3 regions of the Sphingomonas sp. Xoc002 genome follow, and region 3 is predicted to be linked to each of the others. Evidence: riboswitches for the same ligand, from Rfam matches in the RefSeq annotation. Region 3 holds a riboswitch; each other region holds the start of a gene.
The links. Region 3 has a riboswitch for cobalamin ahead of ACQR50_RS00815 (TonB-dependent receptor). Riboswitches for the same ligand answer to the same signal wherever they lie in the genome.

Region 1: it holds a riboswitch for cobalamin, as region 3 does, so the genes downstream of both, ACQR50_RS13475 (DUF1636 domain-containing protein) here and ACQR50_RS00815 (TonB-dependent receptor) in region 3, are expected to answer to the same signal.
Region 2: it holds a riboswitch for cobalamin, as region 3 does, so the genes downstream of both, ACQR50_RS13585 (HoxN/HupN/NixA family nickel/cobalt transporter) here and ACQR50_RS00815 (TonB-dependent receptor) in region 3, are expected to answer to the same signal.

Annotation. Positions count from the first base shown of each region.
Region 1 is NZ_CP191175.1:2,955,786-2,961,203, reverse strand. Features, by position in the region: gene ACQR50_RS13485 (histidine phosphatase family protein) at 1-440, opposite strand, end outside; gene cobT (nicotinate-nucleotide--dimethylbenzimidazole phosphoribosyltransferase) at 437-1,447, opposite strand; gene ACQR50_RS13475 (DUF1636 domain-containing protein) at 1,444-1,851, opposite strand; cobalamin riboswitch at 1,942-2,126, opposite strand; gene fumC (class II fumarate hydratase) at 2,228-3,628, shown strand; gene ACQR50_RS13465 (trimeric intracellular cation channel family protein) at 3,647-4,285, opposite strand; gene ACQR50_RS13460 (glycine zipper 2TM domain-containing protein) at 4,422-4,730, shown strand; gene ACQR50_RS13455 (glycine zipper 2TM domain-containing protein) at 4,906-5,418, shown strand, end outside.
Region 2 is NZ_CP191175.1:2,978,615-2,984,032, forward strand. Features, by position in the region: gene cobN (cobaltochelatase subunit CobN) at 1-600, opposite strand, end outside; gene cobW (cobalamin biosynthesis protein CobW) at 605-1,642, opposite strand; cobalamin riboswitch at 1,824-2,022, opposite strand; gene ACQR50_RS13585 (HoxN/HupN/NixA family nickel/cobalt transporter) at 2,048-3,103, opposite strand; cobalamin riboswitch at 3,276-3,477, opposite strand; gene ACQR50_RS13590 (septal ring lytic transglycosylase RlpA family protein) at 3,577-4,152, shown strand; gene ACQR50_RS13595 (hypothetical protein) at 4,590-4,850, shown strand; tRNA gene ACQR50_RS13600 (tRNA-Pro) at 5,022-5,098, opposite strand; gene yajC (preprotein translocase subunit YajC) at 5,324-5,418, shown strand, end outside.
Region 3 is NZ_CP191175.1:157,532-162,949, forward strand. Features, by position in the region: gene ACQR50_RS00800 (hypothetical protein) at 1-540, shown strand, start outside; gene ACQR50_RS00805 (entericidin A/B family lipoprotein) at 602-748, shown strand; gene ACQR50_RS00810 (hypothetical protein) at 866-1,183, opposite strand; cobalamin riboswitch at 1,272-1,492, shown strand; gene ACQR50_RS00815 (TonB-dependent receptor) at 1,707-3,836, shown strand; gene ACQR50_RS00820 (PepSY domain-containing protein) at 3,823-5,250, shown strand; gene ACQR50_RS00825 (glutathione S-transferase family protein) at 5,334-5,418, shown strand, end outside.

The DNA of each region.
Region 1 (5,418 bases), 1.1 Mb from region 3:
CACAGGACATGCAGCGCTGCGCGGATCGCGCCGCCATGGGTGACGACCAGGGTCGGCTCGGGGGACAGATCGGCGATGGCCCCTCGCACGCGGGCGACCATATCGGACCAACGCTCGCCACCCGGTGGCGGGGCGACATCGGGATCGTCCCAGAAGCGGGCCAGCCCCTCCGGGTCGATGTCCCCCGCCGCCAGCCCGTCCCAGTCCCCGAAATCCAGTTCCCGCCAGCGCGGATCGACCTCGGCCGGCCCGATCGCCTCGGCACAGACGCGCGCGCGCGACAGGTCGGAGGCGATGCGGCGGGTGACGTCCAACCCGCTCGCCCGCGCGACACAGGCCGCGATGCCCCCGGCGGTGGCCGGGCTGTCGGTGCGGCCCAGCATCCGCCCCGTCAGTTCGGGCTCGCCGTGACGGAGCAGATGCAGGCGAAAGCCGGTCACGCGCCCGCGATGCCCGCCTCGGCAAAGGTCGCCATGCCGTCATGCGCCGCGATCGCGGAACGGATGACCTGCACCGCGACCGCCGCGCCGCTCGCCTCGCCCAGCCGCATGCCCAGCGACAGGATCGGCTCCAGCCCCAGCCGGGCGAGCAGCAGGACATGGCCTGGCTCGGCCGAACAATGGCCCGACAGGCAATGCGCGCTGATCGCCGGATTGGCATGGGCCAGCGGTGCGACGGCGGCGGTGCCGATGAAACCGTCGAGCACGACTGGGATGCGCTTGTGCCGGGCGGCCAGCACCGCGCCTGCCATTGCCGCGATCTCGCGCCCGCCCAGGCGGCGCAGGATCTCGAAGGCGCTGGTCAGATGTTCGCGGTGTAGCGCAAGGCCCTCTGCCACCACCGCCGCCTTGCGCTGAACGCCCTGCGCATCGACCCCCGTGCCCGGCCCGACCCACAGGGCCGGGCCGCCCCCGAAACTGGCGGCGGCGAGCGCGGCGGCGGCGGTGCTGTTGCCGATCCCCATCTCGCCCAGCACGAGCAGGTCGGCATCGCCCACCGCCTCGGCCCCGGCGGACAGCGCGTTCAGGCACTCTTCCTCGGTCATCGCGGGGGCGGCCGTGAAGTCGGCGGTCGGTCGGTCGAGGTCGAGCGGCACCACGGCCAGTTCCAGCCCAGCCGCCGCCGCCAGCGCGTTGATCGCGGCCCCGCCGGCGGCGAAATTGGCGACCATCAGCTCCGTCACCTCGGCCGGAAAGGCACTGACCCCGCGGGCGGTGACACCGTGATTGCCCGCGAAGATGACCGCGCGGCCGCGCTCGATCCGGGGCCGCTCGACGCCCTGCCATCCGGCGAGGAAGATCGCGATATCCTCCAGGCGGCCCAGCGAGCCCGGCGGCTTGGTCAACTGGCCTTGTCGCGCGGTGGCGGCGGCGCGGGCCTGGTCGTCGGGCCGGGGCAGGGTGGCGAGTGCCGTCTCGAACGCGGCGATGTCGGGAAAAGCGGTCATTCGACGACATATCCTTCGGGGGGCGTGCGGGTCAGGAAATGGCCTTTCACCCCTTGCGGCCATTGCTTGTAGGGCACCTGTCCCCAGTCGCTGTCGGCATAGGCGCGGGCATAGTCCAATATGGCGCGCGCGGCGTCGTCATCGGGGGTGAACTTGCCCATGACGTATCCGACCTTGCCGGGGCAGCGCAGATGGACGGTGCAGAAGGACTGGCAGGCGAAGAGACAGGGCATCTCCTCGACCGCGATATGCGTATAGGCGGGGTCGGACGCCTGCACCCGGCGCAACGCCTCGACCAGCAGCGCGCCGCCGCGCTGGCCCTGGTCGTTTTCGCGCGCCTCGGCGGACAGGCGGCAGGTGTTGCAGGCGACCACGGCGGGGCCGTTCGCGGCGGGCTTCAGCATGAAAAGGGCTCGTACATCGGGCAAGTCTCCAAAGGCGCTGTCGCCGCGCGAGGGGAAAGCCCCGTTCCGTCCGGTACACCCTGACCAGCCGAAGGACGACCACGACGGGCAGGTCTCCTGGCTCGCGGGTCGGGGCCGGTCCGCCGCCTTCTCGGAGATTACCCCAATGGCGTCGTGGCGGGCGGCTCGCCGCTTACAGTTGCAGGGGCAGCCGGGGTGTCGCACCCCATTCCCTTTTCATCCTCTTTCAAGGAACCTGTCGCGAGGGCGGCGATAGGCGGGCAGGGGCCGGGTGGCAAGCACTGTGCCCTCGTCCGTCGGCGTCGCGGTGACTATATGGGTGGAACCCCTGACCCCATCGGTGAGTCCCTGCCGCATGACCCAGAACGCCACCACCCGCACCGAAACCGACTCGATCGGCCCCATCCAAGTCCCCGCCAGCGCCTATTGGGGCGCGCAGACCGAGCGCAGCCTGGAGAATTTCCCCTTCGGCGCGCGCGAGCAGATGCCGATCGGCATCGTCCATGCGCTTGCCATCGTGAAGAAGGCGGCGGCGCGGATCAATCGCGGCCATGGCCTGACGGCGGACAAGGCCGATGCGATCGAGGCGGCGGCGCAGGAGGTGATCGACGGGCGCCATGACGAGCAGTTCCCGCTCGTCATCTGGCAGACCGGCTCCGGCACCCAGTCCAACATGAACGCGAACGAGGTGATTGCGGGCCGCGCCAACGAGATGCTGACCGGTACGCGTGGCGGCAAGTCGCCGGTCCACCCCAATGACGATGTGAATCGCGGCCAGTCCTCCAACGACACGTTCCCGACCGCACTCCACGTCGCCGCCGCGATTGCCGTGACGAGGCAGCTTTTCCCCGCGCTCGACCGGCTCCATGCCGCGCTGGAGGCTAAGGCGAAGGACTGGGATTCGATCGTCAAGATCGGCCGCACCCATTTGCAGGACGCGACCCCGCTGACCCTGGGCCAGGAATTTTCGGGCTATGTGCAGCAACTCGCCAATGCCCGCGACCGGATCGAGGGGACGCTCCACCGCAATATCCTGCCGCTCGCGCAGGGAGGGACGGCGGTCGGCACCGGGCTGAACGCGCCGAACGGCTTTGCCGAGGCGATCGCGGCGGAGATCGCCGAGGCGACCGGTCTCGATTTCGTGACCGCGCCCAACAAGTTCGAGGCGCTGGCGAGCAATGACGGGCTGGTCGACCTGCATGGGACGCTGAATGTCCTGGCGGTGGCGCTGACCAAGATCGCCAACGACATCCGTTTGCTGGGCTCCGGCCCGCGCTCGGGGCTGGGCGAGCTGGAACTGCCCGCCAACGAGCCGGGCAGTTCGATCATGCCGGGCAAGGTCAATCCGACCCAGTGCGAGATGCTGACCATGGTCGCCGCGCAGGTGATCGGCAACAATGCCGCCGTCACGGTCGGCGGGCTTCAGGGGCATCTGGAACTGAACGTCTTCAAGCCGCTAATCGGGTCGAACGTGCTGCGCTCGATCCACTTGCTGTCGGTCGGCATGGAGAGTTTCGCCGAGCGGACGGTCGAGGGGATGACGGTCAATCGCGACCGGATCACCGAGTTGCTCGACCGCTCGCTGATGCTGGTGACGGCGCTGGCGCCCGAGATCGGTTACGACAACGCCGCCAAGATCGCCAAGCACGCGCACCAGAAGGGGCAGACGCTGAAGGAGGCCGGGCTGGAACTGGGCCTGGTCGACGAGGCGACCTTCGATCGGGTGGTGCGGCCGGAGTTGATGCTGGGACGGTGAGGTCGAGGCCCGAGGGAATCACCCCCGATCCCACCCCTTCGCCGGATAGGCAGGCAAGGCGATCCGATACCGGATCGCCGCCCCGCGCAGCACGAACCCGGCCAGCGCCGCGATCGGCCCGGCGCCCGGCACCCCCAGCTGCATCAGGATCACATAGCTGGTCGAGGATAGCGCCGCCGCCGTCACGTACAGCTCCGGCCGCATCAGGATCGACGGTTCGCCCGCGATCACGTCGCGGATGATGCCGCCGACACAGGCCGACACCACGCCCAGCATCGCCGCCGGGATGGGGGTAATGCCATAGCCGCTCGCCTTGGCCGCGCCGTACACGGCATAGGCCGCCAGCCCCACCGCGTCGAACCAGTCGAGCGCGCTGCCCCGCCACCAGCGCGCAGGCGTCGCCCAGACCGCGACGGCCGCGATCAGGCAGACCAGCGGCACGCGGGCGTCATGCACCCAGAAGACCGGCGCATCGATCAGCAGGTCGCGCAGCGTCCCCCCGCCCACCCCGGTGATCAGCGCGAAGAAGACCAGCGTGACCATCGTCTGGCGGTGCTTGGCCGCGACCAGCGCGCCCGACACGGCGAACACGGCCAGCCCCGCCAGGTCGAGCCAGGGCATCACGGCGGGCAGCATGGCGGTGGTTTGAGGCAGCATCGCGGGCGACCCTAGAACGGCCCTTCGCAGGGGGAAAGGGCGGCGCGAGGATGAACGTGACGTTATCTCCCGTTCATGCAACGGACGGTAGAAGTGGGACGTTACGGCGTCAGATCAATTCGAAAGGAAGTTTGTGATGCGGAAATTGATGCTTGCCCTGGGTTGCACCGCCATGGTCGTCCCCACGCTGGTCCTGCCGGTGACCGCCGCCGACGCGCAGCGCCGCTACAAGTATCGCGAATGGCGCGATGACCGTGGCCGCGTCCGCTGCCGCAAGCCGGACGGCACGACGGGTCTGGTCGTCGGTGGCGTCGCGGGTGCGCTGCTGGGCCGTACCATCGATACGCGCGGCGACCGCACGCTGGGTACGCTGGGCGGTGCCGCCGTCGGCGCGCTCGCCGGTCGCGAGATCGAGCGCGGCACGAGCAACCGCCGCTGCCGCTGAACCGGCTTTCCCCCTGACGGTGAAACAGGGGCGTCACCTTCGGGTGGCGCCCTTTTTTGTTATAAAAATCAAACAGATGATTCTGTCTCGATAGTGAACGCCAAGTAGTTTTCGGTTCACGCAACAAGCGGGATAAGCGCGGGTTCTTCCTCCCATCATCAACGGGAGTTCGAGTATGCGTATTGCTCTGTTGACGGCGACGATGGCCGCCACCGCCTTTTCCGCCATCCCTGCCGAGGCGCAGCGGAATGGCTGGGAAGCCCGTCAGGAATATCGCGAAGACGTGCGCGATGCCCGCCGCGACTATAACCGCGATGTCCGCCGCGCCGACTCGCCGCGCGACGTCCGCAAGGCCCGCCGCGAATATCGCGAGGATATCCGCGACGCCCGCAAGGATTACCGGCGCGACATGCGCAACGTCCGCTGGCGCAATTACGACTATAACCGCTTAGAGCCGGGCCAGCGCGGTTACTATCCCGAGCGCTATTATCGCGACGGCCGCTATTACCAGCCGCGCGCGCTCGGCCGGAACGACCGCATCTATCGCGGCATGAACGGTCGCTATTATTGCCGCCGCAATGACGGCACGACCGGTCTGGTCATCGGTGGCCTGGCGGGTGGCGCGCTGGGCAATGTGATCGCGGGCGGCGGTTCGCGCCTGCTGGGCACCGTGATCGGGGCCGGTGGC
Region 2 (5,418 bases), 1.1 Mb from region 3:
TGCCGGGGGCATGGCCGACCCGCAACTCGCTTGCGGGAGGGGCGTGAGCGGGGAAGTCGTGCCGAGCAAAAGCCCCTCTCCCGGCGGGGGGAGGGCTTGGGGAGGGGCAAGGGCCGCAGGCGATTCCGCCGCCAATGTGCTTAGAGCCATCGCAGCCGCCTGAGCTCCGCCCGCATCGCACAGCGCCGTCAACCGCCGAACTATCGCCTCCCCCACGGTCGACGCCGCCATCAACCGCCGGTCCTCGCGCCCGTCCGCCGCCAGCACCGCCAGCGCGATACCGCGCTCGCACGCCAGCCGCTCGACCTCGCGCAGGCCGTATTCCCAGTACGCCGCGCCGCCGATCAGCCGGATCAGGATCGCCTTCGCATGCGCCAGGGTCTGCTCGACATAGGTGTCGACAGACAGCGGATGGACCAAGGCCGCCAGATTGGCGAGCCGCAGCGACCAGGAAAATCCCCCCGCCCGCCAGCCCGCCGCAAAGGCGCTGAGGTCGCTGTCGGAGAAGGACAGCACGACCACGTCACCGGGGCGCTGCCCCAGATCCTGTGGAACGGCCTGTTCCTCCAGCCCATGGCTCTCGCGAAAGACGAGATGCACGTATTCAGCCCTTCAGCACGGCCTCGATCGAAGGCCGGTCGATGCGGTCATGCTCGGCGATGACCACCACTTGCGTGCCGCGCGGCTCGCCCGCGCCCCAGGGGCGGTCATAGCTGGTGCGCACCCGGCGGCCGACCGCCTGGACCAGCAGCCGCATCGGCTTGCCCGCGACCGCCGCATAGCCCTTCACGCGCAGGATATCCTGCTGTTCGGCCAGCGCCACGATCCGCGCGGCGATCGCCTCGGGGCTCTCCACCTCGCCCAGCATCACCGAAATGCTGTCGAAATCGTCATGCTCGTGATCGTCCGCGCCGTCATGGTGCGAGGGGCGTGCGGCGATGTCGTCCTCGGCGGCGGCTTCCAGGCCCAGCACGATCTCGGCGGAGACGATGCCGTCGACCGCCTCGACCATCGGCAGCGGGCGCGGCGCCTCGGCGGCGATGATTTCGCGAGCCTTGGCGACACCCTCCGGCCCGGCGAGGTCCGCCTTGGTCAACAGGACGATATCGGCGCAGGCCAGCTGGTCCTCGAAAACCTCCGACAGTGGCGTTTCATGGTCGAGGCTGGGGTCGGCGGCGCGCTGCGCCTCGACCGCGTCGAGATCGGGGGCGAAGCGCCCCGCAGCCACCGCCTCGGCATCGGCCAGCGCCACCACGCCGTCGACGGTGATGCGCGAGCGGATGGCGGGCCAGTCGAACGCCTTGAGCAACGGCTTGGGCAGCGCCAGACCCGAGGTCTCGATCAGGATGTGATCGGGACGCGGCTCCATCGCCAGCAGCTTCTCGACCGTGGGAATGAAGTCGTCGGCGACGGTGCAGCAGATGCAGCCGTTTGCCAGCTCGACGATATTCTCCGCCGGGCAATCGGGGATCGCGCAGGACTGGAGGATGTCGCCGTCGACGCCCAACGTGCCGAATTCGTTGACCACCACCGCCAGGCGACGGCCGCCGGCGTTGCGGATCAGATGGCTGATAAGCGTGGTCTTGCCCGCGCCCAGAAAGCCGGTAACGATGGTGACGGGGACCTTGGAAAGGTCACGCATGGTAATTCTCCGACGCGCCGGACGAGCGAGCGCGGACACGGGGCCGATCGCCGGAGCGGTGACGGACGGGCGCGCGACATGCGTCCACCCCGCTGAACCGGCGACCGATGCGGCCCCGGCCGCATGGCTTCGTCGCTCCCCGACGGAGAACCGTGCCCCAACCACCCCCTGGGTCCAGGCAAGAGCGACCATGACGCCGGCAGGTCTCCTGGCTCGCGGGTCAAAGCGAAGGGATGCGCCTTCCCGGATCGCTCCAGTGGCCGTGCCTCGAATGGGCACCAGCATCGCTCGCTCACCGCTTACAGTTGCAGGGACAGCCGGGGATTTGCACCCCATTCCCGTTTGAAGCCCTTGCGGGCACCGGCGCGATCTTCGGACGGCTTATCACCCTCCGATCAGCGGCATTTATCCCGCCGCGCCGGGCTTGGCAATTCGCGCCTCCATCGCCGCGAACCCGCGCCAGCGATAAAGGAGGAAGCTCGCGCCCCAGCAGACCACGAACAGCCCGACGATGGCGAAACCCAGCACGTTGAAATGCTCGGCCAGCGCGCCCGCATAGCGGAACGGCCCCGCCGTCCAGCCGAACCGCTCGGCGAGCAAGGCGGTCGCCTGGATGCCGCCGATCACCAGCGCAACCAGTGCAGACACCAGAGTGATCGTCATGTTGTAGTAGAGCTTACGCAGCGGATGGACGAACGCCCACTCATAGGCGCCCAGCATCACCAGCCCGTCGGCGGTGTCGATCAACGCCATGCCGACCGCGAACAGCACCGGGAATACCAGGATCGTCGCCAGCGACACGCCGTCCGCCGCGTGCGAACCCGACAGGCCCAGGATCGCCACCTCTGTCGCGGTGTCGAAGCCCAGCCCGAACAGGAACCCCAGCGGCGCCATGTGCCAGCTGCGCCGGATCAGCCGGAAGAGCGGCCGGAACAGACGCGACAAAGGCCCCTGCCCCGAAAACATCATGTCGGCATCGGCCGCCGCCATCGGCTCGCCGCGTGCGACCCGGCGGAAACGGGTCCAGACATCGCGCAGGATGATCAGGTTCATGATCGCGATGGCGAACAGGAAACTCGCCGAGACGATGGTGGCGATGGTCCCGCCGCTCTGGCCGAACGCCTCGAAGTCGGACAGGGTGCTGGCGGCCAGCGCCACGGTGGTCGCGGCGATCAGGACGATGGCGGAATGGCCGAGCGCGAACCACAGGCCGACCGCGATCGGCCGCTGGCCGTCCTGCATCAGCTTGCGCGTGACATTGTCGATGGCGGCGATGTGATCGGCATCGACCGCATGGCGCAGCCCCAGGCTGTAGGCGAGCAAAGCCGTGCCCAGCATCAGGCTGTTGCCCGCAAAGACGCTGAGCGCCCAACCCCAGACGGCGATATTCACGACGATCAGCGCGCTCATCAACAGGGTGACGCGACGCTTCAACGATGGTCGGGCGGAAACTTCGGACATGGGCGGATCATGCCTTAACGGCGCCGTTGCGACTCAGGCCGACCTTCCGCTGTCGCGGTCGTCCCCCACCTTCGACGGGCGCACGCCGGGCCGGGTTCCGATTCAGGTTTGCCCTATGGCGTCGCTCGCATGATACAATATATCCTGGCCATGACCATCCCCTGGATCGCGGCAAGAGCGACTCGCATCGGCAGGTCTCCTGGCTTGCGGGTCGAAGCGTCGGCAATGCGGCCTTCCCGGATCGCTCCAGTGGCTGTTCCCTGTTGCAGGAACCGGCATCACGCGCTCACCGCTTACAGTTGCAGGGACAGCTATGGATTTGCACCATATTCCCGTTTGAAGCCCCGAGGGGCACCGATGCGATATTCCGGCGGCATGGCTGAAAGCCTTTGCCGGTCGGCATAGGGATAGTCTGCGCCGGACAGAGGCGCAAACGGCTTTATCCCGGCGCGCGGTCAGCCTAATCGAAGCGCATGGTGGTTTGGAAAGCGATGCGCCGATGGACACCGGCAGCGGCCTGCCTGGTCGCGGCCTGTTCGGGTGGCAATTACCGGCCGGTCAGCGATTTTCCGGTGCGGATCGGCAAGCCCTATACGGTGCGGGGCATCACCTATGTCCCCGCCGAGGACACGACTTATGACATGCTCGGCTATGCCAGCTGGTATGGCGGCGAATCGGGCAAGCGCACCGCCAACGGCGAACGTTTCCGTCCCGGCTGGGCGACGGCCGCGCATACCACCCTGCCCCTGCCCAGCTATGTCGAGGTGACGGCGCTGGATACCGGGCGGCGGATCATCGTGCGGGTCAATGATCGCGGGCCGTTCGCGGGATCGTCGCGGATCATCGACCTGTCGCGCGGCGCCGCCGAACAACTCGGCCTGCGCGCGGTCGGCAAGGCGGCGGTGCGGGTGCGCGTCGTCGAGCCGGACGAAAAGGACCGCGAACGCCTGCGCCACGGCAAGGCGGCGCGGCCATTGCCTCCGGTGTCGGATGCGGTACGAGCGAATTTGCTGTCGCAAATCGCGGCGGCGGGGATGGCGGTTCGGTAGAGGCGGCGGCTTTCGCCCACTGGCGGACACTCAGCGACGCCGGGCTTGGGCAAGCTTACGCAAGAGAGAGACGACCAGGGCGGCAGGTATTCCACCAGCAACACATCCAGCTGCGATTGGAATGGCGCTCATGACAAGCATCACAAGAGCCATGCCTGCGTCCTGCCACGAGCCTATGTACCACGGCTGCATCAGGAGAATAGCGAGGGCGTAGGCGACCAAGAACGGGCTGCGAAACATTGGCTCACGTCCAAGTGCAGCAGCGATGATTACCCACGTTGCGGTGATTATCGCTCCGAGAGGAAGCATGAGCAAGCCGACCACGTCCATACCTCATCATAGTCAGCCCCTGAACGGATAACCAGTTGGTCTGATGGTCGGCCGACGACCGCTATCGCCCACTTGCGGACATTCGCTAATAGCAGCATGCTGCCTCGATGAGCCGCCTCTATCCCGCGCGTCGCATTCCGCAGGGAATGATCCTCATCGGCTCCGTATTCGTCATGTTCTCATTGGCTGTGGGCATCGCCCACTATGGCCTCGGCGTCCCTGTCTACGACAGGAACACAGGTGAACCTTCGTCTGATACGACGATTGGTCTATTGCTTGCTTTCTTCGCGGGCGTGGGTCTTCTAATCGCGCTGCTAGGCCGCTCAATTCTCCGTGCAGGAGCCCGCCATAGGGTCGCCAGATTATAAGCGGGGAACGTCCGCTCCCCACCAATAGCCGCCATTCAGCTTGGATCGCTTTGGTCCGCTGTGAAGCCAAACCTCCCGCGCTTCACTCCACGGTGAAAGCAGAAAACGCCAGAAACGAAAAAAGCGGGCTTTCGCCCGCTTCGTCCTCGTCCACCGATGTCAGTAGAAGATTGGTCGGGGCGACAGGATTCGAACCTGCGACCCCCACACCCCCAGTGTGATGCGCTACCAGGCTGCGCTACGCCCCGACCGAGCGGCGGCCTCTAGGCGGGTTTTCTTCGCGATGCAAGCCTTGATGTTGCGATACTGCCGACACCACATCCGCCTCTCCATTGCGCCTGTCCGCCTGCGATGGTAGCGGGCAGGCTATCCGACATGGGGGCTTGTCGATCGTCAACGGTCGGCCGGTACCCGTGCCCATTCAGCATAGACGGGTCCGAATGTTCATTCCCATCACCGCCCCAGTCGCCGCGATGGCAGCCGCATCCGGCGCCGCCGCATCGAGCGGAGCCGCCTCGTTCCTCAGCCTCGCGCCGCTGCTCCTCGTCTTCGTCGTGTTCTATTTCCT
Region 3 (5,418 bases):
CTGCTCCTGACCATGTATCTGCTGACCTCGGCGGTCGGCGGGATCATCGGTGGCGCGTTCCGTACCGTCGGCGCGGTGGCGGGTGCCGCCGGTTCGACCGTGGGCGCGGCTGCTCCGAAGGTCGCGCAGGTCGCGGGCGTCGATCAGAATGACGTGCAGGCCGAAGCCGCCAAATATCTGACCGAAACGCCCGCCGATCCGGCGCAGATGACCCCGGAACAGGCGCAGAAGGAAGTCGCCAAGCAGCTGCCCGCCATGGCGCGCGGCGGTGCGGACGGCGCCCGGGCCGAAGCGCGCGTGGTCGACATCGTCGCCGCCCAGCGCAAGATCGGCCGCGACCAGGCCCAGGCCCAGGTGAATCAGGCCAAGGCCGAATTCGTCCAGACCAAGAACGAAGCCGTCGCCAAGGCCAAGCAGGCCGCCGATGCCGCCGCCGGCGCCGGTGCCAAGACCTCGTTCCTCCTGGTGCTCGCGCTGCTGGTCGGCGCCGGTGCCTCCGCCTTTGGCGCAACGGCGGCCAGCCGCCGTCGTCTGCGCTGAGTACCCGCGGCGGGCCAGCGTATCGGGCCCGCCGCACCCCCCTTTTTTCGAGGAGATCGTCATGACCAAGAAGATCGCTCTGGGTGCTACCCTGTTCGCCGTCCTGACCCTGTCGGCCTGCAACACCGTGAACGGCGCAGGCCGCGACCTGCGTTCGGCCGGTGCGGCCGTGTCCGACGCCTCGGGCCAGGACAAGCCGAAGAAGTAACGGGAAGGGCAGGGGCGATGCGTCCCTGCCCTTATTATATTCCTCCCCTGAAAGGGGCGGTGGCGCGCACAGCGCGTCGGAGGGGTGTCCCGCTATCGAGAGGGCGACACCCCTCCGTCAGGGCTTCGCCCTGCCACCTCCCCTGCCAGGGGAGGATTTCTTCATGGTTTCAGGCGGCACATCCGCCTCGACCAGTTCGACGACCTCGAACCGATACCCGACCCAGCCGCGCTGCCGCACCGCTTCCGCCATGGCGGCATCGTTCGCCACCGCCGCCTTGCGCGACTTGGCATGGCCCCAGAACACTTCGGTCCTGCCCCCGCCCAGATCGGCGACGATCCGCCAATAATGGGTGAAGGGCTGCGATGTCGGGCCTATCGTCTTCACATAGCCATCGGGCATCGTCGCGATCAGATAACGGTTCCTGCGTGCCATGCCGCCGCCATAGCGCAACGACGCCGCGACCTCATCCCGCTTGACGCCCTCCGTCGCCGCCGCGTAGCGATACGAGGCCGGAATGATCCGGCGATATGATCGCGCCGGTTCTCCCGACAAGGGAGATTAAAAGGGAACACGGTGAGGGGGCTTGGCTCCCCAAATCCGCGGCTGTCCCTGCAACTGTAAGCGGTGAGCGGCGATGCACGGATCGGCCATGGGCGATCCAGCCACTGGGGCAACCTGGGAAGGCGCATCCGTCCGCGACGACCCGTGAGCCAGGAGACCTGCCGGCGTCAGGTCGCTCATGCCCGGTCCAGGGGATGGTCGAGGCTAGGTCTGTTCCGACGAGCGACGCCATAAGTGGCGGAGGCGCATGGGTGGCCCTGTGGAATGCGGAAAACGGCGTGCCGCACGCAGGTCACCCGGCTGCCCGAAATCGGGCGGCAAGGCCTCGGCTTGTTCGCGACAAGACGCTATGGGCTTTGAAATGATATATCGTAACAGATTCGGACAGGTTCCTATGGTCCTGTGGGGTGGCGCGGCGCTTCTGCTGGGGGCGACGCAGGCAAGCGCGCAAAAGGCGGAGGAACAGGGGGGCGACGCCACCGTGCTGGTGATCGGCACGCGGGAGAAACAGGCGCTCGACACACCCAATGCCACCGGCAGTCGCCTGGGCCTGACGCCGATGGAGACGCCCGCCAGCATCGCATCGCTCGACGGCGGGACGATCCGCGCCCGCGGCGATGTGTCGATCGTCGAGGCGGAGACGCGCGCGCCCGGCCTGTCGAGCGTCGCCAATCCGGGCAATGGCGGCACGGCCTTGGCCGCGCGCGGCTTTTCGGGGCAGGGATCGGTGCTGCAACTGGTCGACGGCGTGCGGCTGTTCCCGGCGGCGGGGACGATCACCTTCCCGACCGATCCCTGGATGGTCGAGCGGATCGATGTGCTGGGCGGCCCTGCCTCGGTCCTCTACGGGCAGGGCGCGCTGGGCGGCGCGGTCAATGTCGTAATGCGCGCGCCCACCGCGCAGACCCATGGCCAGGCCGAGATCGGTTTTGGCGGGCAGGACAGTTTCCGCGCCGCCGCCGGGCTGGGCGGGCCGCTGACACCGACACTGGGTTACCGCGTGGATGCCAGCTATCGCCGGTCCGACGGCTATGTCGATCGGGGGCAGTCGGACAGCGTCGCGCTGTCGGGGACGTTGCGCTGGTCGCCGTCCGCGACACTGGCGGTGACGGTGCGCGGCGATCATGGCGACCAGCGGCCCATGCCCTATTTCGGCACCCCGCTGATCGACGGGCGGCTCGACCTTCGGGGGCGGGATCGCAACTATAATGTCGGCGACGGGCGGATGCGGTACCGCGACGACCGCGCCTCGATCCGGGTCGACTGGAGTCCCAGCAGCGCGGTCAGCCTGTCCAACATCGCCTATGTCCTGACCAGCGACCGTTTCTGGCGCAATCTGGAGAATTATTGCTGGGTCGGTGCGAGCGGCGCGTGCGCGGACGGATCGACGGGTATTCCGGCCACGATCCGGCGGAGCAGCAATTACGGCATCCGTCACGACCTGACCCAATGGGGCGATCAGGCCAGCGTGACGTGGCGCACGGGACTCGCGCCGGGCATCGCCAACGCGCTGGTCGTCGGGGTGGACGCCAATCTGGTCCGCTTCACCCATGAGAACGACTTCGGCTCGGTCGAGCAGATCGATGCGGTCGATCCCTTCGCCTTCGATCCCGGTCATTTCCTCGATACGCAGGGAATCGCCCCACGCTATCGCACCCGCACCACCGCACTGGCGGTGTTTGCCGAGGATCGGGTAACGCTCGGCCCGAAATGGTCGGTGGTCGGCGGCGTCCGTTACGAGGTGGACAATGTCCGTCGCTGGACCGTCGCCACGCCGGATCGCTTCGTGCTGGAAAAGACGTTCCGCAACGCGACGTGGCGCGCGGGGCTGGTCTATCAACCGGTGCCGACCCTGTCGCTCTATGCGCAATATGCCACGGGCGTCGATCCGCTGGGCACGCTGACCACCGTGTCGACCGGGCAGGTGCAGTATAGCAACGCGCGCGGGAACCAGGTCGAGGCGGGGGCCAAATGGCTGTTCGCGAGCGGACATGGCACCGCCACGCTGACGGCCTATCGCATCGTCAAGACCGGGTTGCTCGCCCAGCGCACGCTGGCGAGCCCCGTCGAGCAGGTCGGGCAACGATCGTCGCAGGGCGTCGAGGCGGCGGTGACGCTCGATCTGCCGCAGGGCTTCGGGATCGATGCAAACGGCACGCTGCTCGATGCGCGGTTCGACGATTTCCGCTCCGGCGGCGTGGATTATAGCGGCCGCACCCCGCCGAACGTGCCCGAGGCGCTGGCCAATCTCTGGCTGCGCTGGGATGCCACGGCCAAGCTACAGGCGCGCGCCGGGCTGCGTTATGTCGGGCGTCGCTTTTCGGACAATGGCGAGGCGTTCCGCATCCCCGGCTATGCGACGGTGGACACGACCTTGTCCTATGCGCTGACGCCGCATCTGGCGGTCGATGTCCGCGCCTATAACCTGTTCGACAAACCCTATGCGGTGACGGCCTATGGCGACCAGCAATGGATATTGGGTCGCCCGCGCGCGCTGGACATCGGCGTCCGTGCGGGGTTCTGACCGGCCCTGGGGGAAGGCGGCATTGCGGCTCGCCTTCCTCACCCATCGCTGGGTCGGGATCGTCACCTGCCTGTTCTTCGCCATATGGTTCGCCAGCGGACTGGTGATGCTTTACGTGCCCTATCCGTCGCTGCGCCCGGCGGAGAACTGGAAGCACGCGCAACCGATCGACTGGGCGCGGGTCGGCCGACCGCCCGTGGCACCCGACGCCCGGCGGATCACGCTGGAGATGCGCGACGCCGCACCGGTCTGGCGGATCGAGAGCCGTGATGGCGACACCCGCATCCTGTCGGCGGACGGCGGAGCGGTCGCTCCCGTCGATGCCGCCCTCGCCGCACGCGTCGCCACGCGGTTTGCAGGGCCGGTCCGCCATGCCGAGCGGATCGCAGACGACCAATGGACGGTGGCGAACGGTTTCGACCGGCATCGCCCCTTGTGGAAGATCGCGCTGGCCGATGCGGCGGGGACCGAACTTTATATCTCCAGCCTGACCGGCCAGCCGGTGCAGCGGACGACACGGGGCCAGCGGTTCTGGAACTGGCTGGGCTCGGTGCCGCACTGGATATACCCGACCCTATTGCGCCGCGACCGCGAGACTTGGCGGCAGGCGGTGATGTGGGTGGCGGGCCCGTGCATCGCGGTGGCGCTGACCGGCCTGTGGGTCGGCATATTGCGGCTGCGCGCCGGGCGGCGGCGCTATCGGGGCGGGCGGGTGACGCCCTATCGCGGCTGGATGCTCTGGCACCATGTCAGCGGGCTGGCGGGGGCTGCGATGCTGACCAGCTGGATCGTCAGCGGCTGGCTGTCGGTCGATCCGGGGCACGCCTTTGCCGGGGGCGAGTCGCCTGCCGCGATGATGCGGGCCTATGCCGGGCAGGCGGGGCAACCGCACGACCTGAACCGGTTGGCCCGGATCGCACCGGATGCCCGCACGGTCGAGTGGAGCGGGGACGCGGGGTTCGCGCGGATCGCGATCGATCGTGCCGCGCCGCATCCGCACTGGCTGGAGCAGGCGACGCTAGCCCCCGCCCAGGCCGCCGATCCGTTACGCGCGGCGATGCTGGTGCCGGGCGGACGGCGGGTGGCGCGCGAGTGGCTGGCGCGACCCGACTTCTATTGGACCGACGCGACGCGGTTGCCGCTCTGGCGGTTGCGGTTCGACGATGCGGCGGCGACCTGGCTTTATGTCGATCCCGACAGCGGAGCGCTTGTCGAGCGGCAGGACCAAGTACGGCGCGCCTATCGCTGGGTCTATACGCTGCTCCACACCTGGGACTGGCCGTGGCTGACCGCGCATCATGGGGTCTGGACCGGCTGGATGTGGCTCTGGTCGCTGGCCGGTTTGGTGCTGTCGATCAGCGGTGTCGTGCTTGGGCAGCGGCGCCTGCGTCGCCCCGCGCGCGGAAAAAGATGAAAGCGTCGCCCTGCGCGCGGGAAAGGGTGAAAAGCACGCCATCGGGGTTGGCGTCGCGCGTTCCGCCCGCTTAAGTGGGCGGCATGTGGCAACTCTACCAATTCCCGCTCTGTCCCTTTTCGCGCAAGGTCCGGCTGTTGCTGGGCGAGAAGGGCGTCGGATACGAGT